2 regions of the Frondihabitans sp. VKM Ac-2883 genome follow, and region 1 is predicted to be linked to the other one. Evidence: predicted binding sites of a transcription regulator. Region 1 holds the regulator's gene; the other holds the start of a gene.
What was found. The regulator LexA, encoded in region 1, represses DNA repair genes until DNA is damaged. The targets are predictions, from matches to a motif close to TCGAACANNTGTTCGA.
Positions count from the first base shown of each region.

Region 2: ITJ49_RS09205 (DUF6504 family protein) is a predicted target of LexA. The motif match lies at 12,083-12,098, and genes of this name have one in related genera.

Region 1 is NZ_JADKSF010000005.1:286,359-301,557, reverse strand. It holds gene hisB (imidazoleglycerol-phosphate dehydratase HisB) at 1-378, opposite strand, end outside; gene ITJ49_RS11770 (histidinol-phosphate transaminase) at 375-1,478, opposite strand; gene ITJ49_RS11765 (LysM peptidoglycan-binding domain-containing protein) at 1,670-2,068, opposite strand; gene lexA (transcriptional repressor LexA) at 2,295-3,002, shown strand; gene hflX (GTPase HflX) at 3,082-4,617, opposite strand; gene ITJ49_RS11750 (class I SAM-dependent methyltransferase) at 4,659-5,267, shown strand; gene dapF (diaminopimelate epimerase) at 5,352-6,227, opposite strand; gene miaA (tRNA (adenosine(37)-N6)-dimethylallyltransferase MiaA) at 6,224-7,156, opposite strand; gene miaB (tRNA (N6-isopentenyl adenosine(37)-C2)-methylthiotransferase MiaB) at 7,168-8,733, opposite strand; gene ITJ49_RS11730 (regulatory protein RecX) at 8,806-9,678, opposite strand; gene recA (recombinase RecA) at 9,675-10,784, opposite strand; gene ITJ49_RS11720 (DUF3046 domain-containing protein) at 11,166-11,390, opposite strand; gene ITJ49_RS11715 (helix-turn-helix domain-containing protein) at 11,548-11,856, opposite strand; gene ITJ49_RS11710 (CinA family protein) at 12,004-12,495, opposite strand; gene pgsA (CDP-diacylglycerol--glycerol-3-phosphate 3-phosphatidyltransferase) at 12,492-13,133, opposite strand; gene ITJ49_RS11700 (DNA translocase FtsK) at 13,138-15,199, opposite strand, start outside.
Region 2 is NZ_JADKSF010000004.1:144,875-160,073, reverse strand. It holds gene cydC (thiol reductant ABC exporter subunit CydC) at 1-882, opposite strand, end outside; gene cydD (thiol reductant ABC exporter subunit CydD) at 879-2,558, opposite strand; gene cydB (cytochrome d ubiquinol oxidase subunit II) at 2,569-3,573, opposite strand; gene ITJ49_RS09250 (cytochrome ubiquinol oxidase subunit I) at 3,573-4,985, opposite strand; gene ITJ49_RS09245 (ABC transporter substrate-binding protein) at 5,245-6,171, opposite strand; gene ITJ49_RS09240 (ABC transporter permease) at 6,171-6,917, opposite strand; gene ITJ49_RS09235 (ABC transporter permease subunit) at 6,914-7,594, opposite strand; gene ITJ49_RS09230 (ABC transporter ATP-binding protein) at 7,591-8,433, opposite strand; gene ITJ49_RS09225 (TetR/AcrR family transcriptional regulator) at 8,577-9,221, opposite strand; gene ITJ49_RS09220 (SOS response-associated peptidase) at 9,286-10,002, shown strand; gene ITJ49_RS09215 (App1 family protein) at 10,193-11,200, shown strand; gene ITJ49_RS09210 (SDR family oxidoreductase) at 11,205-11,957, opposite strand; gene ITJ49_RS09205 (DUF6504 family protein) at 12,119-12,445, shown strand; gene ITJ49_RS09200 (glycoside hydrolase family 15 protein) at 12,496-14,343, shown strand; gene ITJ49_RS09195 (glucose-6-phosphate dehydrogenase) at 14,452-15,199, opposite strand, start outside.

The DNA of each region.
Region 1 (15,199 bases):
GTGCACGAGATAGGGACGACCGGAGACGTCGACGACCGCCTGCACCAGCGCCTCGTCGAGGGGCACGAGCGCGTCACCGTAGCGACGGATGCCCGCCTTGTCTCCGAGCGCCTGCTTTAGCGCGGTGCCGAAGGTGATGCCGATGTCTTCGACCGTGTGATGCACGTCGATGTGGGTATCGCCGGTGGCCTTGACACTGAGGTCGATGAGCGAGTGCTTCGAGAGCGCGGTGAGGAGGTGATCGAAGAACGGCACCGATGAGTCGATACTCGCCGAGCCCGTCCCGTCGAGGTCGAGTGACAGGTCGATGCTCGACTCGCTCGTGGATCGACTGACCGACGCGGTGCGATCGCGGAACGCCTGGGACGCTGTGCTCATGCTCCGAGCCTAATGTCGCTCATGGCCTCGAGGAACGCCGTGGTCTCAGCAGCCGTGCCGGCGCTCACGCGCAGGTGCCCCGGGATCGCGAGATCGCGCACGATGATGCCACGAGCGAGGAGCTGCTCGAAGACCGCCTCGGGATCGTCGACGCCGCCGAAGAGGACGAAGTTCGACCACGTCGGCCACGGCTGATAGCCGAGCTCGGTGAGCGTCTCGACGATGCGGTCACGCTGCGCCTTGATGTCGTCGACCATGGCGAGCATCTCGTCGGCGTGCCGGAGCGCGGCGACGGCGGCGGCCTGCGTCAACGACGACAGGTGGTACGGAAGCCGCACGAGTCGGAGCGCGTCGATCACCGCAGGGTCGGCGGCGAGGTAGCCGACTCGGGCACCTGCGAATGCGAACGCCTTACTCATAGTGCGGGAGACGAGCAGACGGGGTCGCCCTTCGAGGAGCGTGACCGCCGAGGGTCGATCGGCGGGCATGAATTCGGCATACGCCTCGTCGACCAGGACGATGCCCCGGGCAGCCTCGTAGGCCGCCTCGATGGTCGCCAGCTCGACCGGCGTGCCCGTGGGGTTGTTGGGCGCGCACAAGAACACGATGTCGGGGTCGACCCGGCGGATCTCGCGAGCGACCGTCTCGGGCGAGATCTCGAAACCCTCGTCTCGAGGCGCTTCGACCCACTCGGTACCCGTGCCCCTGGTGATGATGGAGTGCATCGAATAGGTGGGGGGGAACCCGAGAGCGGTTCGGCCCGGCCCGCCAAACGCCTGCAGGATCTGCTGAATGACCTCGTTGGAGCCGTTCGCCGCCCAGATCTGCGCCGGCTCGATCGCCTCACCGGGCTCGAGGCCACCACTGAGATAGCGGGCCAGCGCCTCGCGAAGGGGCGTGAACTCACGGTCGGGGTAGCGATTGACCTCGAGCACAGCGGCGGCAACGGATTCGACGATGTCGCGAGCCACGTCTTCGGGAATCGGATGGGTGTTCTCGTTGACGTTCAGCGCGACAGGCACCTTCTTCTGAGGTGCGCCGTAGGGCGACTGACCTCGGAGGTCGTCGCGAATGGGAAGGTCGTCGAGAGTGATAGCCACAACACCATTTTACGGGGCGTGCTCGCGCCGCAACTGCGTTCTCCACAGGCTCTCCACTGTTGGCGACTCCGGGCCGTGACTGCAAACGGCGGCTGCAGGCGGCACCGGATGGGGCCCACCGTCTGCACTCCATCGAAGACGCGAACGGCGCCACGCGTGAGCGCGGCGCCGAGGGGCGGTCGAAGACCTGATCAGCTCTGGCTGTACTGCACCGGGATGGCGAGCGACTGGCCCGGCATGACCTGCGTCGAAGAGAGATCGTTCAACTTGACGATGTCGGAGATGACGTCGCGCGGGTCAGAGTCGGGAGCGACGCCCTCTGCCACCTGCCACAGGGTCTCGCCCGCCGAGACGGTGACGTGGTCGAAATGGACGTTGCCCGCTGAACTCGTCGCGACGGCGCTGCCGCCGGTGAGCAGGAAGCCGGCAATGAGGGCGAGTGCGGCAACGACGACGGCGAGCGTCAGAACCAGGCGACCGCGGCGCGTGATGCGGAGGTGGGTCGGCACGTCAGTGGGGACCGGACCCGAGGTCGAAACCGTCGCGGCGCGGGAGGTAGAAGGAACCAGTGCGGTGATCGTAGCGCTCATGCTGTTGCCTCTCTCATCGAACACGATCGGCCCGTAAGACTGCGGACTCGAAGGCGTGTTCCGAACATATCTTCGATTACGGCCGATTTCAAGAGCTCGGTACCAGAAATTTGGCAAAAAACACGCGACACACTCGAACATGTGTTTGTTCTGCCATATCTGACCGGATACAGTTTCGATCGGTGGGATCAGTAGACCAGCGACCACCGACATTCGAGAGGGCGAGATGGCACGCGAGACCGCACGACGCGAAACCCAGGGCGATCAAGGCGCCGACGCCACGTCTCCGAAGAAGGCCCTCACCGCGAAGCAGACGCTGATTCTCACGGCGATCCGCGACTCGATCGGCAGCCGTGGCTACCCGCCGAGCATGCGCGAGATCGGCGATGCCGTCGGGTTGGCCTCTCTCTCCAGCGTGACGCACCAGCTCAATCAACTCGAGCTGGCGGGAGCGATTCGCCGAGACCCGAACCGGCCACGCGCTCTCGAGGTTCTTCTCGAAGACCCGGCCAAGTCGGATCCTGAGCCCTCGATCGTCCGTTATGACGACGACGACAACATCACCGCCCGGGTGCCCCTAGTCGGGCGAATCGCCGCGGGTATTCCGATCACGGCCGAGCAGCAGGTCGAAGACGTTATGCCGCTCCCCCGCACGCTCGTCGGCAAGGGCGAGCTGTTCATGCTCAAGGTCGTCGGCGAGTCGATGATCGACGCTGCGATCTGCGACGGCGACTGGGTTGTCGTTCGCCAGCAGGGCAACGCCGAGAACGGCGAGATCGTCGCCGCGATGCTCGACGACGAGGCGACCGTCAAAGTCTTCCGTCAGCGCGACGGTCACACCTGGCTGCTCCCCCGCAACTCGAACTTCGAGCCGATCGTCGGCGATCACGCGCAGATCCTTGGCAAGGTCGTCGCCGTGCTGCGGTCGCTCTAACAGCTTTCGAAAGTGCAAAAACCGCCCCCGAGCCCAAGCTCGGGGGCGGTTTTCGTGCACTCGGCGGAAGTGTCCGCCTCTAGTGCGCGAACTCCTGCAGTGTCGGGGCGTCCTGCGGATAGACCCGGGCCGTCACCCGAGTGCCCTCAGCGACGTATTCGACGTCGACGACGCGTCCGATCTCGTGAATTCGAGACACGACATCACCGCGATCGAACGGCACGAGTAGATCGAGCTCGACCTCGGGCCGGGGCAGCAACTCGGCGATCCGCGCTCGCAACTCGTCGATACCGGCGCCCGTACGAGCCGACACGAAGATCGCGTCAGGCACCATGCCCTGGAGCACCAGACGCTGGCTCTCGTCGATCAGGTCGCTCTTGTTGAAGACGACCACCTCGGGAATGTCACGCCCGTCGACCTCCGAGATCACCTCTCGAACCGTCGCCAGCTGAGCAGCCGGATCGGGGTGCGATCCGTCGACGACGTGCACGATGATGTCGCTGTCCTGCACCTCTTCGAGAGTCGACCGGAAGGCCTCGACGAGCTGGTGCGGCAGGTTGCGCACGAATCCGACGGTGTCGGAGTACGTAAACGGCCGGCCATCGTCGGTCGACGACTTGCGAACGGTCGCGTCCAGCGTCGCGAACAGGGCGTTCTCGACGAGGACCCCCGCGCGGGTCAGACGGTTCAGCAGGCTGGACTTGCCTGCGTTGGTGTAGCCGGCTATCGCCACGCTCGGAACCGTGTTGCGCACCCGGTTGGCCCGCTTCGCGACTCGAGCCGGCTTCATCTCTTTGATCTTCTTGCGAAGAATCGCCATACGGGTGTGGATGCGGCGACGGTCGAGTTCGATCTTCGTCTCACCCGGCCCACGGGAACCCATACCGGCGCCCGCGCCACCGACCTGGCCACCGGCCTGGCGCGACATCGAGTCACCCCAACCGCGCAGTCGCGGGAGGAGGTATTCCAGCTGGGCCAATTCGACCTGCGCCTTGCCCTCGCGGCTCGTGGCGTGCTGACTGAAGATGTCGAGGATCACAGCCGTGCGGTCGATCACCTTGACCTTCACCACGTCTTCAAGCGCGCGCCGCTGGCTCGGAGCCAGCTCGGTGTCGGCGATCACGGTGTCAGCGCCAAGGGCTAATACGGTGTTCTTCAATTCGAGCGCCTTGCCCGACCCGAGGTACGTGCTGGGGTCGGGGTTGGGGCGACGCTGCAGGAGCCCATCGAGGACCACCGCGCCCGCCGTCTCAGCCAACGCCGCCAGCTCGCGCAACGAATTCTCGGCGTCGCCGAGCGACCCCTGCGAGTACACGCCGATGAGAACCACGTTCTCGAGCCGAAGCTGTCGGTACTCGACCTCCGTGACGTCTTGGAGCTCGGTCGAGAGGCCGGCCACGCGCCGAAGCGCCTGCCGGTCTTCGCGGTCGAACTGATCGCCGTCGTGGTGATCGTCTCCGGTACCGTCGCCTCTCGTGCCGAGACCCTGGGTCTGGATGGCCTGGGCCGGCGAGAAGACGGACAGGCCGGCTCGCGACGAGGCATTGCTCAGGATCCGGTCGACGACGTCGTCGCGCTCGGCGCCCTTCTCCTCTGTGGTGCTGTGCTCTGTCATTCGAGTCACATTAGACCTTTCGTGTTCAGTAATCTGGGGTGATGACCAGCGATCACTACTTCTCGAGCTCCCCCTCGAGCGAGCTCCGACCGAGAGAGATCACGGTCGAGCTCGCCGGGCGTGAGCTCACGCTGGCAACCGCCGCGGGCGTCTTCAGCCCGGGGCGGATCGATCCGGGTACCGCGGTACTTCTTGGATCAATGCCGACGCCACCGAGCGACGGCACCTTCTTGGATGTGGGGTGTGGATGGGGGCCGATCGCGCTCACTCTCGCCCTTCGGTCGCCCGAGGCGACCGTTTGGGCGGTCGACGTCAACGAGCGCGTCCTCGAGCTCCTTCGCGAGAACGCCGCTCGCGTCGGCCTCACTAACGTCAACGCCGTGCTGCCCCCAGACGTTCCCGATGATCTCGTCTTCGACGGAATCTGGTCGAACCCGCCCATTCGAGTCGGTAAAGAGGCTCTCCACGGCATTCTCAGCCAGTGGCTGCCTCGCCTCGGCATCGACATGGAGGCATACCTCGTCGTGGCGAAGAGCCTCGGCGCCGACTCGCTTCAGCGATGGATGAACGAGACGATGGCCGAGATCGTCGAAGTCGAACGGGAGACCACGTCGAAGGGATACCGCGTACTGCGCGCAGTCCGACAGTAGTGGCGCTTCGTCGAAAGGGACGCCGAACCCCGGCGAGCGACTGGGTCAGATGGTCTTCATGCGAGAAGACTAACCCGCGAGGCGTCAGAGAACCAGGTCTCCGGTGAAGACGAGCTCCGCGGGGCCACTCAACGAGACGTGCTCGCCGTCTTCCGTCGCGAACATTCGCACGCCGACGGTGCCACCGGGAACGTCGACCCGCCACTGATCGGGAGCCGAGGGCCCCGCCCAGTAGCGAACGGCAAGGGCCGCAGCCGCCGCACCCGTGCCACACGAGAGAGTCTCACCGGAACCGCGCTCGTGCACTCGCATGCTGATGCGCCCGATCCCGTCGGCGACCAGCGGATCGGCAGGGACGACGAACTCGACGTTGGCCCCGTCGACGGGATTCGGCTCGAGGATCGGCACCACCGTGAGATCGACGTCGGCGAGCTCGTCGGCCGAGGCGAGAGCGACGACGACGTGGGGGTTGCCGACCGTAAGTCCGAGGCCGGGCCTCGCCGCATGCAGATTTCGAGCCCGCACCTGGGCCTCGTCGGTCAGCCCCCACCGCCCCAGGTCGACCTGGAACCCCGACCGGTTGATCTGAACGTCGCGCACACCAGCCCTCGTGCCGATCGCCAGGGTCTCACCCGGCTCGAGGGTGACCAGGCCCTGCTCGAGGAGGTACTTCGTGAAGACGCGAATGCCATTGCCGCACATCTCGGCCACACTGCCGTCGGCGTTGTGATAATCCATGAACCACTCGGCACCGTCGTCTTCGGCCAGACTCGACGCGCCCTCAGGGTGGCTGTCGCTGCGCACCGCTCGAATCACGCCGTCGCCGCCGACACCGAATCGGCGATCGGCCAGCGCGCGGATGCGATCCGGTGTGAGATCGAACGAGCCATCGGGGTCGGAGAACAGCACGAAGTCGTTGCCCGTGCCCTGGCCCTTGGTGAAGCGGACGGTGGTGGTCACCCCACGAGTGTATCGGCGGCGGCTGACACGGATCCTGCGCTCCCTGCCCCCGACCAGGCGACCCGCGGATACCGCCGGAACCAGCTCACCTGTCGGCGGGCGTACCTCCGTGTGAGCAGCTTGGTCGAGTCTTTCGCCTCGCCCTCGGAGACCTCGCCGCGCAGCTGCTGCAGGGCCTGGGAGTAGCCGATGGCTCGGCTCGCGGTCGCGCCCCGTTCGATCCCCTGCTCTCGCAGTCTCTCGACCTCGGAGAGGAGCCCGTCACGCCACATGCCGTCCACTCGGTCGTCGAGTCGCTCGACGAGGATCTCACGCGTCTCTTCGAGGCCGAAGAACGCGGGCGAGTGCCACGTCGGGGCGTCGTCGGGCAGGCCCACCGCGAAAGGCCTGCCCGTGAGCTCGCCCACCTCGAGGGCTCGCACGATACGCCGGCCGTTGTGCGAGCCGATTGCCCGCGCCGCCTCCGGATCACGTTCGAGGAGCAGGCGGTAGACGACGCCGACCCCCTCTGCCGTCAACTGCGACTCGTATTTGTGGCGGACGACCTCGTCGGTGCCGGGAAAGGCGAAGTCGAAGACGGCCCCCGACACGTAGAGACCTGAGCCGCCGACCAGGATCGGGACGGCCCCCCGCTCGAAGATGCCGCTCGCGACCTCGCGTGCCCGTCGCTGGTACCACTCGACGCTGGCCTCGTCGGTGACGTCGAGTTCGTCGAAGAGGTGATGCGGGATACCCCGGCGTTCGGCGACCGGAAGCTTCGCGGTGCCGACGTCCATTCCCCGGTACAGCTGCATCGCGTCGGCATTGACTATCTCGGCGGTGCGCCCGCGAGTGGCGAGTTCGTCAGCGAGGTCGAGCGAGAAGGTCGATTTACCGGTGCCGGTCGCCCCCACGACGACGGCGAAATCGAGGCGCGGCAACGCGCTCACTGGCGACGCGCCTACCGTTCGGAGTCGGACGAATCGTAGATCGGCGTCGTCGACACCCGAAGCGTGGGCAAGCCGAGCGACACCCGCGGCTTCGTGGCCGACGCCACACCCGTCGAGCCGCTGGGCAGACCGCAGGAGGCCGCCTGGGCGAGATCCCACGCGTCGCCCGCCCGAGTACGCCGAACGGAGAACGGGCTCGTTGCCGTCTGATCGGAGAGGAGGTAGAACGGCTTTGCCTCGGTGATCTCGACCGTGACCATGTCTCCGGGACGAGGCGCCTCGATGCCCGCGGGCAATTCGAAGTGCACGAGACGCGAATCTTGCGCGCGACCCGAGAGCCGGTGTGTGGCCTCGTCTTTGCGCCCCTCGTTGGTTGCCACCAGGAGCTCGACCACGCGCCCGACCTGCTTCTGGTTCTCTTCGTACGAGATGCGGTCTTGCAGAGCGGCGAGACGCTCGAAGCGCTCCTGGACGACCGCCTTCGGAATCTGATCGGCGTAGTCAGCGGCGGGTGTGCCCGGGCGGACGGAGTACTGGAATGTGAAGGCGGTAGCGAACCTCGACTGCTCGACGACGCGGAGCGTCTCTTGGAAGTCGTCTTCGGTCTCGCCGGGGAACCCCACGATGATGTCTGTGCTGATGGCCGCATCGGGCATCTGCGCGCGGACACGATCGAGGATGCCGAGGAACTTCTCGCTGCGATAGCTGCGGCGCATTGCCTTGAGAATCCGGTCGCTCCCCGACTGCAGCGGCATGTGAAGCTGCGGCATGACCGAGGGTGTGTCGGCCATCGCGTCGATGACGTCGTCGGTGAAGGCGGCGGGGTGGGGGCTGGTGAACCGAATGCGCTCCAGACCGGCGATCTGACCGGCGGCACGAAGCAGCTTCGCAAAGGCGCCCCGGTCTCCGAACTCGACGCCATACGAGTTGACGTTCTGCCCGAGGAGCGTGACCTCGACGGCGCCATCGTCGACGAGGGCCTGAATCTCGGCCAGAATCTCGCCGGGACGGCGGTCTTTCTCCTTGCCCCGGAGCGCGGGCACGATGCAGAAAGTGCAGGTGTTGTTGCAACCGACCGAGATCGAGACCCATCCGCTGTAGGTCGAGTCGCGCTTCGTCGGCAGTGTCGAAGGGAAGACGTCGAGCGACTCGAGGATCTCGAGCTGTGCCTCGTCGTTGTGACGCGCGCGCTCCAGCAGAGTCGGCAGAGCGCCCATGTTGTGCGTTCCGAAGACGACGTCGACCCACGGAGCTCGGTCGAGGATGATTGACTTGTCTTTCTGGGCGAGGCATCCCCCGACAGCGATCTGCATGCCCTCGTGGTTGCGTTTCGTCTGAGCCAGATGCCCGAGCGTGCCATAGAGCTTGTTGTCGGCGTTCTCTCGCACCGCACACGTGTTGATGACGACGATGTCGGCCTCGGCCCCGTCGGCGGGTACGTAGCCGGCAGCTTCGAGTGATCCGCTGAGCCGCTCGGAGTCGTGGACGTTCATCTGGCACCCGAAGGTGCGCACCTCATAGGTGCGTGCGCGGGCATCCGTAGGAACGGGTGCGCTGGTTTCGAGGACCGTCGACATAGTGCTCCAGTGTAAATCTTTGCGGGCCGCGCCTCGTACCCGACGATGTCGGAGCCGAGGATCCGCGACCCCTCACTCGAATCGAACACCCCCGCGCGATCCCCCGCCGCGAGACCCACCCCGGGGCAGAGCCTTCTCGACCGCTCGTCGGATGACCTCCGACCGGTAGCCCCGCCGCATCAGGTAGCCGTTGAGTCGCCTCTCCGCGGTTGCCTGGTCGAGTCCGCGGAGCTGCCCGGCGCGCTTGGTCGCCCAATCGTCGGCGCGTGCCTGCTCCTCGTCATCGTCGATCTCGGCGATGGCCGCCTCGATCGACTCCTGTGCGACACCGCGCTGACGGAGTTCGGCCGTGATAGCGCCCTTGCCCAGGCCCTTGCGATCTTGCTTGCTGCGGACCAGGTTTTCGGCGAGCTCGTCGTCGTTGAGCAGGCCGACCCGTTCGAGACGCTCGATCTCTTCGGCGACGACCTCGTCAGGGAGATCACGCGACCGAAGGGTCTTGGTCATTTCGGCCGACGAGACACCCCGGCGGGAGAGCGCATGCAGGCTGATGTTCTCCGCTCGAGCCTTGGCCGCTTCGTACGACTCTTCGGGTTCGGGCTCTGTTTCGGGCTCGGGCTCAGGCTCGACGTCCGGGCCGGCTTCGGAGCCTTCAGACCGGGCCGCGAACGCGGCGTAGGTCGGCAGGGCCGAGACCACGGCACCGTCAGGCTCTGCCGCTTCACGGCCCCGCTGCGACAGAGACCCGTGTGAGGAATGCCCACCGATGTCGGCGATCCCGCCATCGGCTGCCTCGACGTCGCCCCGAGTGGCCCGCGCCTCGAACGACGCGGACTCGTCGGGGTCAGCCCACTCCGGCTCGTCAGGGGCCCTGGTGCCCGGCTTTGCCCACCCGGCCCCGAAGAGCGGGGTTACCGGCGCGAGACGATCGTCGTTGTCGCTCATGCGCCCTTGCGCTCTGCCAGCTTGCGCTGGATGGGTGCGACCGAAGGAGCCGCTGCCGGTGCCGCGGCTGCTGCGGCCGCGTCGTTTGCGGCCTTCGCAGCCGCGCCGTCGGCGCCGACACCAAGCTTGGCCAGGATCTTCTGCTCGATCTCGAGAGCGATCGACTTGTTGGACAGCAGGAAGTTGCGGGAGTTCTCTTTGCCCTGCCCGAGCTGGTCGCCCTCGTAGGTGTACCACGCGCCCGATTTGCGCACGATGCCGTGCTCGACGCCGAAGTCGATCAGGCTGCCCTCACGCGAGATGCCGACACCGTAGAGGATATCGAATTCGGCCTGCTTGAACGGCGGTGCCATCTTGTTTTTGACGACCTTGACGCGGGTGCGGTTACCCACGGCATCGGTGCCGTCTTTGAGAGTCTCGATGCGACGGATGTCGAGGCGGACGGATGCGTAGAACTTGAGGGCCTTACCACCGGCGGTCGTCTCCGGGCTTCCGAAGAAGACACCGATCTTTTCGCGCAGCTGGTTGATGAAGATCATCGTGGTGCCGGTCTGGCTGAGACCACCGGTGAGCTTGCGAAGCGCCTGCGACATGAGTCGAGCTTGGAGGCCGACGTGAGAGTCACCCATCTCGCCCTCGATCTCGGCGCGCGGCACGAGGGCTGCGACGGAGTCGATGACGACGAGATCGATGGAACCGGAGCGGACCAGCATGTCGGCGATCTCGAGCGCCTGCTCACCGGTGTCGGGCTGCGACACGAGAAGGGCGTCGATGTCGACGCCGAGCTTCTTGGCGTACTCCGGGTCGAGGGCGTGCTCGGCGTCGATGAAGGCGGCGATGCCTCCGGACTTCTGAGCGTTCGCGATCGCGTGGAGGGTGAGGGTCGTCTTACCCGACGACTCGGGCCCGTAGATCTCGACGATTCGACCCCGCGGAAGCCCGCCAATGCCGAGCGCGACATCCAAGGCGATCGAGCCCGTGGGGATGATGGCGACGGGAGCGCGCTCGTCGCTTCCGAGCCTCATGACGGCGCCCTTACCGAACTGGCGGTCGATCTGGGCGAGTGCGGTCTCGAGGGCTTTCTCGCGGTCAGCAACTGAGGGCATGGTGTTCTCCTTGGATGACATCCGGTGCGGATGGGCGGTGCGCCTATAGGCTGTCGTGCCCCGACCGGCCGATGGTGCAAGGCCGGATGTTCTTCGACAAGGCTCAGGGGAAGCGCTGGTGAAAAGAACGCTACGGAGAACCACCGACACTCAGAGCGGCAGCAGGCCTTCCGTGGAGAACCGGGCTCCAGCGAGCCCCTGTGAAGACGAGGCTAACACTCAACCGAACACATGTTCGAGTGGCTCAGGGGCGGCGTGTCGCTCATGCCGCTGCCCGAATTCGAAGGAAAAACCGGCGCGCGCGACCGTAGTTATGCGGATCCGGGGCTGCGCGGCGACAAATCTCCTTCAAATTCGGACGGGAGGACGTCGGCGGCCCGATCAGCTCCGCGGCTTCGGCAGACCCACGCCGTGACGACGCTCCACCGGCACGTCTTCGGCGTCGCAGAGCGCCAACCACACGTCGCGCGGCTCATCTCCGCGGGCGATGGCCGCGTCGGCCGACACATTGCCGAGCGCCGGGAGCACGGCGTCGCGGGTCACGACCCGGCCGTAGCCCTCTCCGAACTCGTCGATCACAGCCCGGGCGAATTCACTCTTGCGCACCGGTCGAGGCTACCCGCCCTGTGGGAAATGAGCCGTCGGATCCTGGAGTTCGACTCCGCGCGGGCGAACCCGCGAGCGTGACGCACCTCACAAGCCCCATACGAAAGAACGCCCCGACCAGAAGGCCGGGGCGTTCGAAGCTCGAAACGGAATGTGACTAGCGGACCGCGAGGTCAGCGTCGAACTCGGCGACGAGGTCGTCGGGGAGCGTGTCGGGGATGCGGTTCAGCCCCTCGATGACCGCCATGCGGTCACCGACTTCACGCATGATGGTGGAGATAGGCGTCTCGAGAGCATCCGCAACAGACGCGAGGATCTCGGAGCTGGCCTCTTTCTGGCCACGCTCCACCTCGCTGAGGTACCCGAGCGCGACGCTGGCCTTCGATGCGACCTGACGAAGCGTGCGACCCTTTTGCAAGCGGAAGTCACGAAGGACGTCGCCGATTTCTTGACGTACGAGAACCATAGGGACCCTCCTTCTGAGGACGACCCACCGAAGTCGAAGTACTTCTGTGGGTGAGTAACACTAACTGTCGTCGCTGGTGTAACTGTAGCCAGCAGGCTTTGAATGCGCCGTGTGTACCTGCGAGATGTAACGAGACCGAAACCCTGTCTATTCCCGAGGCCGTTCGAGCAGTCGTTGAAGTGCCGAGAGTGATTCGTCGACGGTAGCCGATCGGATTGCTGTTCGGTCACCCTCCAGTGCGAGGGGTACGACCTCGGAGTGGTCTTGCCAGACGATCCCGACGTAGACAGTGCCGACGGGCTGGCCGTCTTGCCCCTCCGGCCCGGCGACGCCCGTGGTGGCGATGCCGATGTCGGCCTGACGGTGCCCGAGCGTCAGACGCTCGCGGACGCCTCGCGCCATCGCGATCGCGACGTCGGGGTGGACGGCGCCGTGCTGGGCCAGGAGCGACGCCGACACTCCGAGCAGGGAATGCTTGACCTCCGTCTGGTAGGCCACGACTCCCCCGGCGACGACCGCGGAGGCGCCGGGCACGGAGACGAGCTCGGCGACGAGCAGGCCACCGGTGAGCGACTCCGCGACGGCGATGGTAAGGCCCTGGGCACGGAGCGAGGCGACGACGTCGACGACGAGGGTCATGCGCGGGCTCGCGAATGGCGAAGGGCGACCCGCATGTAGTCGAGGCCGGAGAGCACCGTCGCGACGAAGGCAGCTGACATGACGACGATGTTGACCCAGGTGAACCAGTCGCCCAGCCAGGTCGTAAACGGGATTAGCGCCAGCGTGAGAGCGACGCCCTGCAGCAGGGTCTTGAGCTTGCCGCCGCGCGAGGCCGGGATGACCCGGTCGCTGAGCGCCACGAACCGGTAGACCGTGATGCCGACCTCGCGGATGAGGATCACGATGGTCACCCACCACGGCAGTTCGCCCAGCACGCTGAGGACGATGAACGCGCCACCGGTCAGCACCTTGTCGGCGAGCGGATCGACGATCTTGCCGAAGTCCGAGACCAGATTCTGTCGTCGGGCCAGGAACCCGTCGAGGCTGTCTGTCAGGATCGCCACCACGAAGATGACCGCGGCCCAGATGCGCAATGACCCCATCTCGCCGTCGTCGACGAGGAGCAGCACGAAGAACAGCGGTGCCATGAGGATCCGCACCACCGTGATGATGTTGGCGATGTTGGCCGTCGAAGCCGGGCCGTCACCGCGGCGGACGATGCGGCCGGTGAACGGGAAGGCCTTGGCGCGGGGGCTGCCGTCGGGATCGTGACTCATGGCTCTAGTCTCGTCCCGTCAGGCCCCAGGCGTCTTCCGACTGCTCGTCGTCGCCGTCCACCTCGCGATATCCGCGGGTCATGTCGCCCACGGGGTCGGCGCTGTAGATGTCGGCGCCGTCGTCGGGGCGGGAGACCGAAAGATCCGGGGAACCCTGGCTCGAGGCCGGCGCATCCTGCCCGCGCAACCGTGCGAGCACCCCCGGCAGCTGCTCCACCGTCACGAGCACGTCTCGCGCCTTCGACCCCTCCGAGGGCCCGACGATGTCGCGCGACTCCATGAGGTCCATCAGGCGTCCGGCCTTGGCGAAGCCGACACGGAGCTTGCGCTGCAGCATCGACGTCGATCCGAACTGCGTCGAGACCACGAGCTCGGCCGCGGCGAGGAGGAGTTCGAGGTCGTCGCCGATGTCGCCGTCGATCTCTTTCTTCTCGATGACCTGGGCCACGTCGGAGCGGTAGTCGGGTCGAGCCTGACGGGTGACGTGCTGGACGACCTCGTTGATCTCGCTCTCCTGCACCCAGGCGCCCTGCACACGCATGGCCTTCGAGGCGCCCATGGGCAGGAACAGGCCGTCGCCCTGACCGATGAGCTTGTCGGCGCCGGGCTGGTCGAGAATGACCCGCGAGTCCGTCACGCTCGTCACGGCGAACGCGAGCCGCGACGGAACGTTGGCTTTGATAAGTCCGGTGACGACGTCGACCGACGGACGCTGCGTCGCGAGGACGAGGTGGATTCCCGATGCTCGAGCGAGCTGCGTGATACGGACGATTGAGTCTTCGACGTCTCGGGGCGCGACCATCATGAGGTCGGCGAGCTCGTCGACGACGACCAGGAGGTACGGGTACGGCTTGAGCTTCCGCTCGCTCCCCTGCGGCAGGACTATCTCGTTGTTCACGACGGCCTTGTTGAAGTCGTCGATGTGGCGGAACCCGAACGACGCGAGGTCGTCGTACCGCATGTCCATCTCCTTGACGACCCACTGGAGCGCCTCGGCGGCCTTCTTGGCGTTCGTGATGATGGGAGTGATGAGGTGCGGCACGCCGGCGTAGATGGAGAGCTCGACGCGCTTCGGGTCGATCAGCACCATGCGCACGTCGCTCGGCTTGGCTCGCATCAACAGCGAGGTGATCATCGAGTTGACGAAGCTCGACTTACCCGAGCCGGTCGAACCGGCCACTAGGAGGTGGGGCATCTTCGCGAGGTTGGCGACGACGTACCCGCCCTCGACGTCTTTGCCGACGCCGATCGTCATCGGGTGGCTGCTCTTCGTAGCGACCGACGAACGGAGCACGTCGCCAAGCGACACGATCTCGCGGTCGGTGTTCGGGATCTCGACGCCGATCGCGCTCTTGCCGGGGATCGGCGAGAGGATCCGCACCTCGTTCGAGGCGACCGCGTAGCTGAGGTTTTTCGAGAGGGCGGTGACCTTCTCGACCTTGACCCCCGGCCCGAGCTCGATCTCGTAGCGAGTCACGGTCGGTCCGCGGCTGAAGCCGATCACGCGAGCGTCGACGTTGAACTGGGTGAGCACCTCGGTGATGGCAGCGACGATGATGTCGTTCGCCTCGCTGCGCGTCTTGGCCGGGTCGCCGGCGCTGAGCGTCGAGACGGCCGGCAGCCGGTAGGGCGTGTCGCTGGCCTGGTCGTCGACGATCTCGAGGCTCGGCGGAGCCTCCTCGTCTCCGGGCTCGAAGAAGTCGGCGGCGGCGTCGGACGGCCCGAGGTTCATCGCCGGAACGACGGGAGCAGGCGTGGGGACGGGTGCGGAGGGTGCGGTGAACGCCCTGGTGAGTCCGTCGGATCCTGCGGTTGCCGCCGTCGCAGCGGACGCGTTCGCGACCGCCTGCTCGGCGAAACCGAGGTCGCTGAGAAGGTCGGTGCGAGTGTCGGGTGCGTCGTCGGACGGCGAGCCGGTGATGACCTCGGTGAACGACGCCTCGGCGGGCTCGGACTTGGCCTTACGACCGCGAGGCTGGCGACCCAGCGCATCGGTCGGGGCCGTCTCGGCGACGACCGGGGAATCGTAGGCGGGATCTTCTTCGCGTCCGCTCTTGTTGCGGCGC
Region 2 (15,199 bases), on a different contig from region 1:
CACGGCGACGGGCACGGCTCCAATGACCTCGAAGACGGCCAGCGGCACGAGCGCGACGAGAGCGAATTCGGGGCCGGTGAGACCATGGCCAAGCGAGGGCGCGGCGGCGAGGATCGAGAACAACACCGCGGCACCCGAGACGAGGGCGATCAGCCCGGCGACGATGCCAGCGCTCGAAGCCCGTCGCAACGACGCGCTGCGAAGATCGGCGTCCAGGGCGTCGACCCGATCGAGCTGACCGTCGATCGCCCCGAAGGCGATCAAGACATCGAGATTCTGGACGGTGTCGAGCACAGCCGCCGACAGGGCACCGCGACGCTCGGCCAGATCGACCTCCGACGTTCGCGCGAGCCAGGAGGCGAGAAGGCAACCCACGACGAACGCCACGAGGAGGCCGACGAGCAGCACGAGCCCCGCCCGGGGCGCGACGATGAACACCGCGACGACCGCCGCGAGCGCCGAGACACCCGAGATGACGAGAGGCTGCACGACCCGTAACGGCAGATCTTGTAGCGCGTCGACGTCGCTCACGACCCGGCTGAGCAGATCACCGCGATCCGTCCGGCCGAGGCCGGCGGGGGCGATCCGCACGAGCCGCCGGTAGAGGCCCGTCCGCACCACGGCGAGCTGGCGGAACGCGGCATCGTGGCTCGCAACGCGCTCGAGGTAGCGGAAGACCGCTCGAGTCAGCGCGAAGAGTCGCACCGACACGATGGCGATCGACAGGTAGAGGATCGGAGGCTGTTCGGCGGCGCGGGTGATGAGGTAGGCGCTCATCGCGAGGAGCGCAACACCGCTGAGGGCGCTCAGCACCCCCGCGGCGAGGCCCGGCCAGCTGCGGCGGAGCGACGGCTGTGCGGTTCGAAGGATCGAATTCGTCATGCCGTCACCTCTCGAACGGGAGCCTCAGCACGAGGAACCAGGCCCGAGGGCATCAGCGTCAAGGCGACATCGGCGGCCTCGGCGACCGCGGGGCGGTGTGTCACGACGAGCACGGCCACGCCGGTCGCGGCAATGACCCGCAGCCCGGTGACGAGCACGGCCTCGGACTCGGCGTCGAGAGCCGACGTCGGTTCGTCGACGAGCAGCAGCCGGCACCCGCGGCGGCGCACCCGATAGATGGCTCGAGCGAGCGCAACCCGCTGGGACTGGCCACCCGAGAGCCCTGTTCCGCCGGCCCCGAGGAGCGATTCGGCCTCGATGTCGCCCACTCCGGCGGTCTCAAGAGCCTCTCTGACCGCGAGAAGGTCGACACGGTCGCCGAGCGCGACGTTCGAGGCGATCGTGCCGGCCGACAGCGCCGGACGCTGACCCGACCAGGCGATGTCGGTCGCGAGCGGTGCACGGTCGGCCGTGTGCCAGCGCACCGTACCCTCGTGCGGCGCTGTTCCGAGGAGGGCGGCGAGCAGTGTCGACTTGCCGACCCCGCTGGATCCTGAGATCGACGTCACGAGACCGACCGGAAGGTCGAGATCGACCGGGTCGAAGACGCGCCGCCCATCGAAGGCCACGCTGAGCGCCCGTACCTTTAACACGTCGGCGTGCCCGACCGGTTCAGAAGACGAAGGATCCGCGGAGCCGCCCGAAGCTCTCGCCGGAGCCGCACCGACCTCCTGGTCGAGCACCCCGAACACCTCGTCGGCAGCGGCCACACCGTCGGCTGCCGCGTGGTAGTTCGCCCCGACCTGGCGCAGCGGCAGATAGGCCTCGGGGGTGAGGAGCAGCAGGAACAGGCCGACCGGCAGCTCGATCGACCCGGAGACGAGCCGGAGCCCGATGGCGACCGCGACCAGAGCGACCGAGAGCGAGGCGGCCATCTCGAGGGCGAACCCGGAGAGGAACGACACCCGCAAGACCTTCATCGTCTCGGTGCGGTACTCGTCGGTGAGGGCGCCGATCCGTCGCACCTGTCTCCGGTCGCGACCGAAGACCTTCAGTGTCGAGAGGCCCCCGACCGCGTCGAGGAACGCCGTGGCGAGGCCGGCCAGGCGCTCCCACTGGCGGGCCTGGGCGGAGCGGGTCGTCCAGCCGATCAAGATCATGAAGACCGGGATCAGCGGTAGAGTCACGACGACGATGATGCCGGTGAGGGCGTCCTGGGTGAAGAGGACGACTACGAGCAGCGGGGTCGCCAGCGCCGTCAAGATCAGCTGCGGCAGATATTTGGCGAAATACTCGTCGAGTGCGTCGAGACCCGGCCCCACCAGGGTGGCGAGTCGGGCCGATCCGTGAGCGGCCACCCACGCGCGACCCTGACCGGCGATTACCGCGACGAGTCGCGACCGCAGCTGGCTCTTGACGCGAACGGCCGTTCGCGCAGACAGGGCCTCCAGTCCCCACAGCAGCGCCGAACGAACGACTAGGGTCGCCCCGAGCCCGAAGAGAAGCGGCGGCAGCTCACCCGAACGCCCCGCAACGACCGCGACGACCGCCTGCGAGACGAACCAGGCGAAGGCGACGGTCGCGGCCGTCTGCACCACGCCGAGGGCCGCACCCGCCACCAGGAACGAGCGGACGGACGAGGTGTAGCGCAGCAGGCGCGGATCGAGGGGCTTCACGGCGCGACCGTCAGTGCGCCGACGCGGTGATGAGCGAACGGGTGACGCGCTTGCGGAAGATCCAATACGTGAACCCCTGGTAGCCGAGGATCAGCGGCACGAAGATCAACGAGATCCAGCTCATGATCGACAGGGTGTACTCGCCGCTCGACGAGTTCACGATCGTCATCGTGTTGGCCGGGTCGTTCGTCGCCACGAGCACGTTCGGAAAGAGGGCGGCGAACAGGCTCGCGACCGTCACAGCGATCGTCGCCGCCATGAAGGCGAACGAGACCCCCTCGCGGCCGCGGAGGTTCGCGACGAACGAGGTGACGAGGGTGACGACCGCGACACCGGAGAGGGCGATCGAAAGTGGGCGACCGTGAGCGAGGCTGGTGGCGAGGAGGAACCCGCCGGCCACGACGATGGTGGCGACACCGACGCGGGTGGCCAGGTGGCGCGCCCGGATCCTGATCTCACCATCGGTCTTGAGCGACACGAAGATGAGCCCGTGCGTGAAGAACAGCAGCAGGGTGGCCAGGCCGCCGACGACCGAGTACCAGTTAAAGAGGTCGGCGAAGGATCCGATGTAGTCGAAGTTCGCATCGAGCGCGAGGCCGCGGACGATGTTGGCGAAGACGACACCCCAGAGGAACGCTGGCACCACAGAACCGATGAAGATCATCCGGTCGAAGTTGCGCTTCCACTTGTGGTCGGGCCGCTGGTGCCGGTATTCGAACGAGACTCCGCGCAGGATCAGGGCGAGCAGGATCATGAGCATGATCAAGTAGAAGCCGCTGAACACGGTCGCGTACCACTCGGGGAACGCCGCGAAGAGGGCGGCGCCGGCGACGATCACCCAGGTCTCGTTGAGATCCCACACGGGGCCGATGGTGTTGATGAGCACGCGGCGGTCGGTGTCGTCGCGGCCGAGGAACGGCAGCGACATTCCGACGCCGAAGTCGAAGCCGTCGAGCACGAAGTACCCCGTGAAGAACAGGCCGATCAGCAGGAACCAGATGTCGGGGAGACTCATCAATAGACCGTCGCTTCGTGCATCAGCTTGCCGGTGGTCTCGTCGACCTTGGTCGGGGCGTCGGGCCCCTTCTGTGCCGCCTTCAGAATGAGGCGGAACTCGACGACCATGAGCGTCCCGTAGATCGCGGTGAAGGCGAGCAGCGAGATCAGCACCTCGACGCCGGTGGTGCCGGGCGAGACGCCGTCACTCGTCTTGAGCAACCCGAAGACGAGCCAGGGCTGTCGACCCATCTCGGTGAAGATCCAGCCGATCACCATGGCGGCGAGCGGGAGCGGGAAGCTCCAGGTCGCTGCGCGCCAAACCCACTTGTTCTGCGGCATGCAACCCTTGCGGGTGATCCAGAGGCCCACGGCCGCGATCATGATCGCGACGATGCCGAGGGCGATCATCCAGCGGAAGGCCCAGTAGGTCACCCAGATGATCGGCGTGTAGTCGCCCGGGCCGTAAGCCGAGACGTACTGCGCCTGGAGGTTGTTGATGCCCTCGACCGTACCGGTGAACGTGTGCGTCGACAGGAACGACAGCAGGTACGGGATGCGGATGCTGAAGAGCTCGCTCACACCGTCGGGAGTACCGAGAGTGAAGACCGAGAACGACGCATCGAAGCCGGTCGACGTCTTGTAGAGCGCCTCGGCCGCAGCCATCTTCATCGGCTGAGTCTCGACCATGGCGAGGCCGAGCTGATCGCCCGAGAGCACGGTGAGGGCGCCCGCGGCGAGCATCATCCACATGCCGAACCGTAGGGCCGGGCGCATGGTCTCGAGGTGCTGGTTGCGGTGCAGGTGCCAAGCGGCGACCGAAATGATGACGGCGGCCGAGACCATGAAGCAGGCGAAGAGCGTGTGCGGGAACGCCGCCAGGGCGACCTTGTTGGTCAGCACCTCCCAGAGGCTCGTGAGCTCGGCACGCCCCTTCTCTTCGTTGATGGCGTAGCCGACCGGGTGCTGCATGAACGAGTTGGCGCAGATGATGAAGTAGGCCGACGCGATGCTGCCGATGGTCGCACCCCAGATCGAGGTGAGGTGCAGGCCCTTGGGCACGCGGTCCCATCCGAAGATCCAGACGCCGAGGAACGTCGCCTCGAGGAAGAACGCGAGGAGGCCCTCGAGGGCGAGCGGAGCGCCGAACACGTCGCCGACGAAGCGGGAGTATTCCGACCAGTTCATGCCGAACTGGAACTCCTGCACGATTCCGGTCACGACGCCCATGGCGAAGTTGATCAAAAAGATGCGGCCGAAGAACTTCGTCAGCTGGAGGTAGTGGGCACGGCCCGTGCGGTACCAGGCGGTCTGGAAGACGGCGACGGTGAAGCCCATGCCGATCGTGAGAGGCACGAACAAGAAGTGGTAGATGGTCGTGAGGCCGAACTGCCATCTCGAAAGAAGGAGCGGATCGAGTAGCTCGTTCATGTGGTGCTCACCGGGTGGTTCACGGGTGCCTCTTGTCATTCCGAGGGGTGGTCGTCTCGTCGTTGCGACTTCCTGGGGACACTTAAACCCTAGGAGTCAGGCGGGCCCCAATCGGACCGTCTCACCTGCGAAAAGCCTGATCACGCCGGGGAACGCTCGATCCCGAGAGACTGCTGTCACGAGCGCGCATGGCATAAAAGAAGGGCCGCCGTTCGAGTGCCTCTGACTCGAACGACGGCTCTTCCGGGGTGCTGCGACTTTACTTGACGAGCCCGGAATCGCTCAGGAACTTCTTCGCGATGACGGCGGCCGACGACTTGTCGTCGACGCTCGTGGTGTTGAGGTCGATCAGCGTGGCCTGCGTGAGCTTCGCGTTGACGTCCTCGATGATGCCGGCAGCCTTCGAGTCGACCTTGTCGTCGACCACGGGAATCACGTGCTGCGGCAGGATCATGTTCTCGGGATCTTCGAGGCTGACGAAGTCGTTCGCCTTGATCGCCGGGCTGGCCGAGTAGATGTCGGCGAGCTGGACCTGACCGTTCTTCAGCGCGGCGACGGTGTTCGCTCCGCCGGAGTCGCTGATGGTCTTGAGGGTCGCCGTCGCGCCGTAGACCGACTTGAGGCCGGTGATGCCGTACGGACGGGTCTGGAACTCGGCGTTCGCTCCGACGACGAGCTTGCCCGAGTAGTCCTTCAGGTCGGCGAGGCTCGTGATCGAGTTGTCTTCCGAGAACTTCTTGGTGACGGTGTACGTGTCTTGGTCGGTCGCCTCGGCGGCCTTGAGGATCCGCAATCCGTCCGGCAGTGCATCCGGCAGAGCAGCGACGATGTCGTCCTCGCTCTTCGCGGTGGTCTTGGCGTCGTAGTACTGCAGCAGGCTTCCGCTGTAGTCGGCCATGACGTCGATCGTGCCCTTTTCGAGCTCGGGCAGGTAGACGTTGCGCTGACCGATGTTGAACTGGCGGTCGACCTTGAACCCGGCGTTCTCGAGCGCCTGGGCGTACGCCTCGGCGACGATCTCGTTCGAGTAGTACTGCTGCGAGCCGATCACGATCGTGTCACCGGACGCCGTGGCATCCGATCCCGACTTGAGCGGGTCGCTTGACGAGCACCCTGCCAGGGCGACCATAGCCCCGATCGCGACTGCGCCCACTAGGGCGAGCCGGCCTTTCTTCGCTGTGAACATCACTTGCTTCCTTCCTGGAGTGGGGATCCCACTACCGCGCGGGAACGGGTTGCTCCCGGGCGGTCGTTTTGAGTGCGTCCTGCGCGGACACCCGCGGGGACGACGAGGCGCTGGATGATCGAGAAGACGATCTCCAGGACGATGGCGAGCACGAGCACGAGGATCGCGCCGACGAGGATTGTGGAGAAGTCGTTGTTGCCGAGGCCGAGGAAAATGAAGACCCCGAGGCCGCCAGCACCGACATAGTTGGCGAGGGTGGCCGTCGCCACGATCTGCAGTGTTGCGGAGCGGAGGCCGCCGATGATGAGTGGGAGTCCGAGAGGCACCTCGACCTGTCGAAGGATCTGCCACTCGGTCATGCCCATCGCGCGCGCCGCGTCGATCGTCTTGCGGTCGACCGCTTCGAGGCCCGAGTAGGCCCCTGCGAGAATCGACGGGATAGCCAGGATCACAAACGAGATGAGCGGTGCGCGGAGACCGATGCCGAGAAGAACTGCCAGAAGCGTGATAACACCGAAGGTCGGTAGGGCACGCGCACCACCCGAGATGAGCACCGCGGCTGAGCGTCCGCGTCCGGTGTGACCGATGGCGAGACCGATCGGAATGGCGATGACCGCCGAGATGACGAGGGCCACGAGCGTGTACCAGAGGTGCTCGGCGAGGCGGTCGCCGATCGGGTTTGGCGCAACCTCCGACCAGTTGGCCGGATCGACGATGAACGAGAAGGCACTGCTGAAGAAGTTCATGCGGTGGCCATCATCCGTCGGGCGGCACGGCGAGTCGGAGCCGCGGCGGCACGCGACCACGGCATGAGGAGGCGTCCGAGGAGCACGAGCAGACTGTCGAGGATCAGTGCCAGGGCAACCGTCAAGACGATACCGGCGACGATTTCGGCAATGATGCCGCGCTGCAGCCCGTCAGTGAAGAGAAGGCCCAGCCCGTTGATGCCGAGCACTCCCCCGACGGTCACCAGACTGACGGTGCTCACGACGACCACGCGCATCCCGGCCAAGAGCACGGGGCCGGCGAGGGGAAATTCGACGGAGAAGAAGCGACCGAGGCCGCTGAATCCCATGGCTGTGGCCGACTGCCGAACATCGGGCTCGACCGCGTCGAGCGCATCGGCGGTCGAACGCACCATGAGCGCCATGCCGTAGAGGGTCAGAGCGATCACGACGTTGACCGGGCTGCGGAGCCCGAGGCCGACGACGACGCTGAGGACGATCAACAACGGCAGTGACGGGATGGCGTAGAGCAGACCGGCGACTGTGAGGAGCGGCCCGCGAAAGAGTCGGTAACGGTTCGCCAGCCACCCGAGCGGCACACTCAATACGAACGACAGGATGATGGGAGGGATGCTCAGCTGGAGGTGCGCCCACGCCGAGTCGGCGAGGTAAGGAAGGTTCTCGAGCACCCACTTCACGACAAAGGCCGATCCGCCACGGGAACTCGGCCGGTCAGCGTGCCCGCAGGGCGACCGTCGGCATCGACGACGATCGAGCCCGAGGCCGTCTCCTCGATGTGCAGCGCCCGCTTTCCGCGGTTCGCCCCGACGAAATCCGCCACGAAGTCGTCGGCCGGGTTCGCGAGGATCTCGGAGGGAGAGCCGACTTGAGCGATGTGGCCGCCCTTCTTGAGGATCACGACCTGGTCGCCCAGGTAGAAGGCCTCGTCGATGTCGTGGGTGACAAAGACGACCGTCTTGTCGAGGTCGCGCTGGAGGCGGATCAGTTCCTCCTGGAGGTCGGAGCGAACCAGAGGATCCACGGCGCCGAACGGCTCATCCATCAGCAGGATGTTCGGGTCGACGGCAAGACCCCGCGCGACGCCGACCCGCTGCTGCTGGCCGCCCGAGAGCTGGCTCGGGTAGCGGTCGGCAAACGCGCGATCGAGACCGACGGTGTCCATGAGCTCGAGTGCCCGGATCCTTGCTTCGGCCTTCTTGACGCCCTTGAGGAGCGGCACCGTTGCGATGTTGTCGACCACCTTGCGGTGCGGAAGCAGCCCGGAGTTCTGCATGACGTAGCCGATGCTGCGCCGGAGACCCACCGGCTCGAGGCCGCCGATGTCGTCGCCGTCGATCTGAATGGACCCCGAGGTGGGATCCACCATTCGGTTGATCATTCGGAGGATCGTGGTCTTACCGCACCCGCTGGAACCGACGAAGACCGTCGTCTTGCGGGAGGGGATCACGAGGCTGAAGTCTTCGACGGCACGAGTTCCGTCGGGATACTGCTTGGTTACCGAGCGGAACTCGATCATGGGCGACCCTTCTCGCTGGACATGGCATCGATGGACAGTTTCTTCGGGCACCTTCTTGGTGGGCACCACAAATCGACACACGCCAGGTCGTCACACTGAACCACAGTTGCGGTGGCAGTGTTACGAGGCCGTCATAAATCGCCTCAGACCGAAGCGATGCGCTCCAGATATGCCGCCACGACTTCCCGGCTCTCGTCGATGAAACGCGAGTCGCCCTGAGGATCGTGCAGAAACGCGCGGGCGACGAGCGACGTCGACAACTCGGTCGCCACCTCGATCGCGAACTCGAGGTCGGCGGTGCGTTCGAGAGAGAAGATCTCGACGAGGTGAGACGTCAGTTGATCGGAAAGCGATCGACGCGCGTCGGCATCGCCCGAGCGGTCGGCCGTCTCGGTCTCGCTGAAGCGGATCGCGCGGAAGCCCGGCTCACTGCGGTACATCTCGACCTGGGCCGTGATGGCGAGGTCGAGGGCGGAATGCCAGTCGGCCGAATCCGCCTCGCCGATCGCTGCCCCGAGCCGCTCGAGCAGGCGCGCGATGCTGCGCGCCGCCAGCGCCTCGACGACGGCGATACGGTCGGGAAAGTAGCGGTAGACCGTGCCGATGGAGGCTCCGGCCCGCTCGGCGACCATGGCCGTGGTCAGTCGCTCGAAGCCGATCTCGTCGATGATGCCGGCAGCGGCGTCGAGGAGCCCGGTGAGCCGTGCGGAGCTTCTCGCCTGCACGGGCTCGTTCCTGAGCAGTGATGATCCCCCGGGCAGTGCTTCATTGACATCGGTGACGAGCAATGGTTCTCCTTCTTACAAGCGTTGCGACGCCTCGATGTCGTCCACCTACGGTTGACTGGACGTCATGTGCGGAAGAATCGTGATGGCGCGCGCCTCGAGCGACCTAGTGGCGCTCTTCGACGTGGACGTGACGGGAGACACTCTTCCAGAGCCTTCCTGGAATATCGCCCCGACTGCGCAGGTGAGTCTTCTCGTCGACGCGGCACCCCGGGGCGACGATGCGGGAGGGCCGCCGATCCGTCGACTGGCCTCGGCGAAATGGGGCCTCATCCCCTCCTGGGCAGACGACCCTTCGGTAGGGTCACGAGCCTTCAACGCCCGCATCGAGACGGCGGCCGAGAAGCCCACCTTCCGCGACGCGGTCGTGTCAAGGCGCGCCGTGATCCCCGCCTCGGGCTACTACGAGTGGGTACCGCAGGCCGACGGATTGAAGCTCCCCGTGTACGTGAGCCTTCCCGACGACGAACTGATGCTCTTCGGTGCGCTCTACGAGTGGTGGCGCAATCCGGGCGCGGCAGCGAATGACGCCGGTCGCTGGATCCTGAGCACCACGATTTTGACCCGCGAGGCCGTCGGGCCGCTCGCCGAGATCCACGAGCGGATGCCCGTGCTGGTCGACGCCGAGATCATGGAGGACTGGCTCGATCCGCACACCGAGGGCGACGCCGACCTCCTCGAGGGCATCTCGGGCGAAGCCGAGCAGCACGCCTACCGGGTGACCGTGCGAGAGGTGCCGGGCGGGCAGGTCGGCGAGCCGCTGACGAGCGCCGCAGGCGACTGATCGTCGCGGACGGGCGAACCGGCCGGCGTGCCAGAATGATCGAATGCTGGGCTCCCGAAAGTCGCCACCCGCCCGAAAATCCGACTCGACGAGCCGATTCGCCAAGAACCTCGCGCAAACCTCCCTCGGGCAGAGCCCTCTCGGCCAGAGCCAGCTGGCCCAGAACGTCGTCTCGCAGGGCGTCGAGCCGATGCTGCACCGGGCTGCGCGCATGGAAGACACGATCCACGAGTTCCGCGAGCGGAATGCCCGGCGACGCGGCCTGATCCCGACGATCGTCCCGTTCGTCGGCTACGGGGGCGATGGCTGGTTCCGCGTGCTCGGCCGCGTGCTCCTGACGAAAGACGGCGAGAAACGCTCCACCGGGCACACGCACGTGCGCGGGTGGAGGAGCTTCACCAGCGTTCCGATCGACGAGGTCGTCGTCGACGTGGTGGTCGACGGCGTCACCCATCACGCGACCGCCGATCGCGGCGGAGTCGTCGACGCTCGAATCGAAGTGGGATTGCCGCCGGGGTGGAACACCATCACGCTCCGCACCGAGGGCTCCCTCGACGTCTCGGCGGAGATCTTCGTCATCGACCCGTCGGTGCGATTCGGCATGGTGTCCGACATCGACGACACCGTGATGGTAACGGCACTCCCCCGCCCGCTCCTGGCCGCCTGGAACACCTTCGTACTCGACGAGCACGCTCGACGGCCCGTGCCCGGCATGGCCGTCCTCTACGAGCGCCTCCGCGCGACACACGACGGCTGCCCGGTCATCTACCTCTCGACCGGCGCCTGGAACGTGGCTCCGACGCTCTACCGGTTCCTCAGCCGCAACTTCTACCCGCGCGGTCCGCTCCTCCTGACCGACTGGGGTCCGACCCACGACCGCTGGTTCCGATCGGGGCGCCAGCACAAGCAGCAGTCGCTGGCCCGCCTGGCACAGGAGTTCCCCGACATGGAATGGCTGCTCATCGGTGACGACGGGCAGCACGACGAAGATCTCTACGGCGGGTTCCTGCGCGATCATCCGAGCAACGTGGCCGGCGTGGCGATCCGCCAGCTGTCGTCGAGCGAGGCCGTGTTCGCCGGTGGCCGCTCCCGGAGTGAGGAGCGCGAGCGCGCCACCAACGTGCCCTGGATCTATGCGCCCGACGGCGCCGGCATCTGGGATCAGCTGGTCGAGAAGGGGCTCGTCGAGCCGAACTGAGCGCCTAGTGGCTGCCGGCCAGCATCTGCATCACCTGGTCGTAGTTGCCGTTGGCCTCGGAGTAGCGCAGCGGCTTCACGCGCTCGACCATGACCTGCTTCTCGTCCGGTCGCTCGGTGAGGATCGACATGACCTCGTCGAGAAACTCGTCGACCGGCATGGCGCGCCCGCTGTCGTCCTGATCCTGACCGAGCAGGGTCGTGGCAACCGCCGGCGGGACCAGCTCGAGCACCTCGACCGACGTGTCGGCGAGCTGCAGGCGCAGGATGTCGGTGAACGAGGCCACGGCGGCCTTGGTCGCGTTGTACGTCGGAGTGAGGGCGAGCGGCGTGTAGGCGAGGCCCGAGGTGACGGTCATGATCGTGGCGTCCGGTTTGGTCTGCAAGAACTCGGTGAACGCGGCGATCGTGCGGATCGTCCCGAGCAGGTTGGTCGTGATCGTCTTCTCGGCGGTCTCGAGGAACCCGGCCGAGTGCAGGTCTTCCGGCTGCATGATCCCGGCCATGGTGATCACCACATTGAGCTCAGGATCCGACGCGGTCACCTTCGTGAACGCCTCCGCGATCGATGTCGGATCGGCGACGTCGAGCTCGAGGCCGGTGATCCCCGGGTTGCTCGCCTCGATGTCGCGCAGCAGCTCGGCGCGGCGGCCGGCCACGATGACCTTGTTGCCCGCAGCGGCGAATCGCTGGGCGAGCCCCAGGCCGAGTCCCGAGGTGCCGCCGGTGATGAGAATGGTGTTTCCTGTCGTCTTCATGTCTTCACTCTGCTCGGGTCGGCGGGTCTCGGGTAGGGAGCGCTCAGCCGAGGACTCCCGGTCTCTGCTTCCACCACTGTTGCCACCGATGCGGTGGCGCGAATGTCGGTGGCGATTTCTAGAATTCGAACGTATCTTCGAATCAAACGAATGGGGCGCACATGAGAATCGACGAACGAGTACCGGTCGAGACGACCGATGAGGGGCTACCCCTCCGCTTCACCTGGCGCCGCGTCGTCTACGGGGTGGTTAGCTCGCCCGAGTACTGGATCACCCGGCAGGCATGGTGGGCATCGGCGAAACGAGCGCCCCGCGGGGCCGGCGCCGACCTGATCGAGATGCCGGTTTGGCGAGTCGACGCCCTTCCCCTCACCGATGGCGCGCAGAGGGTCGACGGCACGTTCGACCTAGCCCGAGATCCCGTCAGCCACGAGTGGCTGCTGCTTGGTGTCTTCGACGACGAGGTCGATCAGCAGCTGTTCGCCTGACGCCGCCCTGGTTCGACCGATTCGAAGCTCCCGAGTGATTTGATGAGCCCATGCCCCTAGCGATCGAAGACTATGCACTGATCGGCGACTGTCACACCGCCGCCCTGGTCGGCCGAAACGGCAGTATCGACTGGCTGTGCCTCCCCCGGTTCGATTCGGCGTCGATGTTCGCCGCGCTTCTCGGCGACGACGACAACGGTCGCTGGCTGGTAGCGCCGAGCGATGAGGCCGCTACAGCCACCCGCTCGTACGTCGACAGCACGTTCGTGTTGACCACGCGCTGGGTCACCGCGACCGGTGAAGTCGAGGTGACCGACCTGATGCCCTACGGCGACAGGCGCGCCGATGTCATCCGGCGAATCCGCGGCATCCGCGGCACGGTGACGATGCACGAAGACCTCCGCATCCGTTTCGCCTACACGACCGCTGTTCCCTGGATCAGGCAGATCCCCGACTCCGCCGACATCGCCGCTGGCCGGGGCGAGCCCGGCACGACCGCACTGATCGCGATCGCCGGGCCCGACGCCGTCGTCGTCCGCGGCCCCAAGCTCACCGCCTCCGACCACACCCACGAGGCCACCTTCGACGTCTCCGAGGGTGAGACCGTCGATCTGTCGCTGACCTGGTATCCGTCGCACCGCGAGCCGCCCGCTCCGATCGACGTCGGGGCGCGGATCCTCGACACGGTCTCGTGGTGGCAGGAATGGGCTTCCCACTCCGACGCCCCCGCCGTCTACTCCTCCGAGGTGCACCGCTCGCTCCTGCTGCTCCGAGCGCTCACCCACGAAGACACGAACGGTATCGTCGCGGCCGCCACCACGAGCCTGCCCGAGCAGTTCGGCGGGCAGCGCAACTGGGATTACCGCTACGTCTGGCTTCGCGATGCGTCGATGACTCTGCAGGCGCTCATTCTGCACGGCTTCGCCGACGAAGCCACCGGCTGGCGCGACTGGCTTCTGCGCGCTATCGCCGGCGACCCCGCCGACGTGCAGATCATGTACGGGCTGGCGGGCGAGCGCTATCTGGCCGAGACGACCATCGACGAACTGCCGGGCTACCAGGGGGCTGCGCCGGTGCGCATCGGCAACGGCGCCTTCACGCAATATCAGGGCGACGTCTTCGGTGAGGTGATGGTCGCTCTTCACGACGCCCGCGAGCTCGGCGTCGAAGAGGGGGCTGATTCGTGGTCGCTGCAGCGGGCCCTCATGTCGTACGTCGAAGACAACTGGTCGCGGCCCGACAACGGCATCTGGGAGATCCGCGGCGAGGCGCAGCACTTCACGCACTCCCGGGTGATGATCTGGGCGGCACTCGATCGGGCGATCCGCGGCGTGCAGCAGTTCCACCTCGAGGGCCCCGTCGACCGGTGGCTCGAACTCCGCGAGAAGGTGCGCGACGAGATCGAGGAGCACGGCTACGACGCCGAACGCAACTGCTATGTGCAGCACTACGGTTCGAAAGAGGTCGATGCGTCACTGCTGCAGCTCGCGCAGGTCGGTTACGTCGACGCCCACGACCCGCGAATGCTCGGCACGGTCAAGGCCATCGAAGAAGACCTCCTGCACGACGGACTGCTTCTCCGCTACCGCACCGAGTCGGGTGTCGATGGCCTGGCCGGCACCGAAAACCCGTTCCTCGCGTGCTCGTTTTGGCTCGCCGAGCAGTACGGTCGCAGCGGCCGCATCGACGATGCGACCCGGCTGATGGATCGCCTCGTCGGATTCGCCAACGACGTCGGAATGCTCTCCGAAGAGATCGAGGTGGCCACGGGGCGTCACGTCGGCAACACGCCGCAGGCGCTGTCTCACCTGGCCCTCGTGCGCGCGGCCGACGCCATCGACGCCGCGATCGAGCACTCGCGCGGAGGCGACGCCCGACGGCTCGCGAGTCAGGCCTGACCGACCGCGTCCGCAGACGCACGCGCTTGCAAACACGAATCGGCCGAAGCACCGTGGCACGCCACGTCGCTTCGGCCAATTCGCGTCACATCATCAGACGCGCGAGGGTCACGCCTCTTTCGAGGTGGTCCAGCCTTCCGGCCCGGACGAACCCGCGGGGTACTTCTCGAGCGGCACGTCGTCGGCCTGCCACGCGTCGATGACCGGCTGCACGATCGCCCAGCAGCGCTCGGCCACGTCGCCACGGATCGACAGCGTCGGGTCGTCGTGGAAGATGCCCGAGAGCACCTCACCGTAGGGGGTCAGCTCGGGCTTGCCGAGGTCGGTCTTGAAGACCGACTTCTCTAGCGAGAACGGGTTGCCCTGGCCGTTGGTGGTGACGCCGAGCTCGAGGGTCTCGGGGCTGATCTCGATGCGCAGCGTGTCGGGGCTGGAGGCGCCCTTGAGGCCTGCGGGAAGCACCGGCACGGGCTTGAACGTGATCAGCACCTCCTTGCGCACCTTGGTCATGCCCTTGCCGGAGCGCAGGATGAACGGCACGCCGGCCCAGCGACGCGTCTTGATCTCGAACTCGACCTCTGCGAGGGTTTCGGTCTGACGCTCGTTGTCGACTCCGTCTTCGTCGGAGTAGGCGGGAACGTCTTTGCCGTCGATGGTGCCGGCGGAGTACTGGCCACGGCGGCTGGAGGCGACGGGGTCGCCGTCTTTCACCCAGGTGGCGCGGAGGACGCGGGCGATCTCGCTTCGGAGCTCGATCGAGTCGATCGACGACGGGGCGTCCATGGCGATGATCGCCAGCACCTGCAGCAGGTGGCTCTGGATCATGTCGATCAGGGCGCCGGCCTTGTCGTAGTAC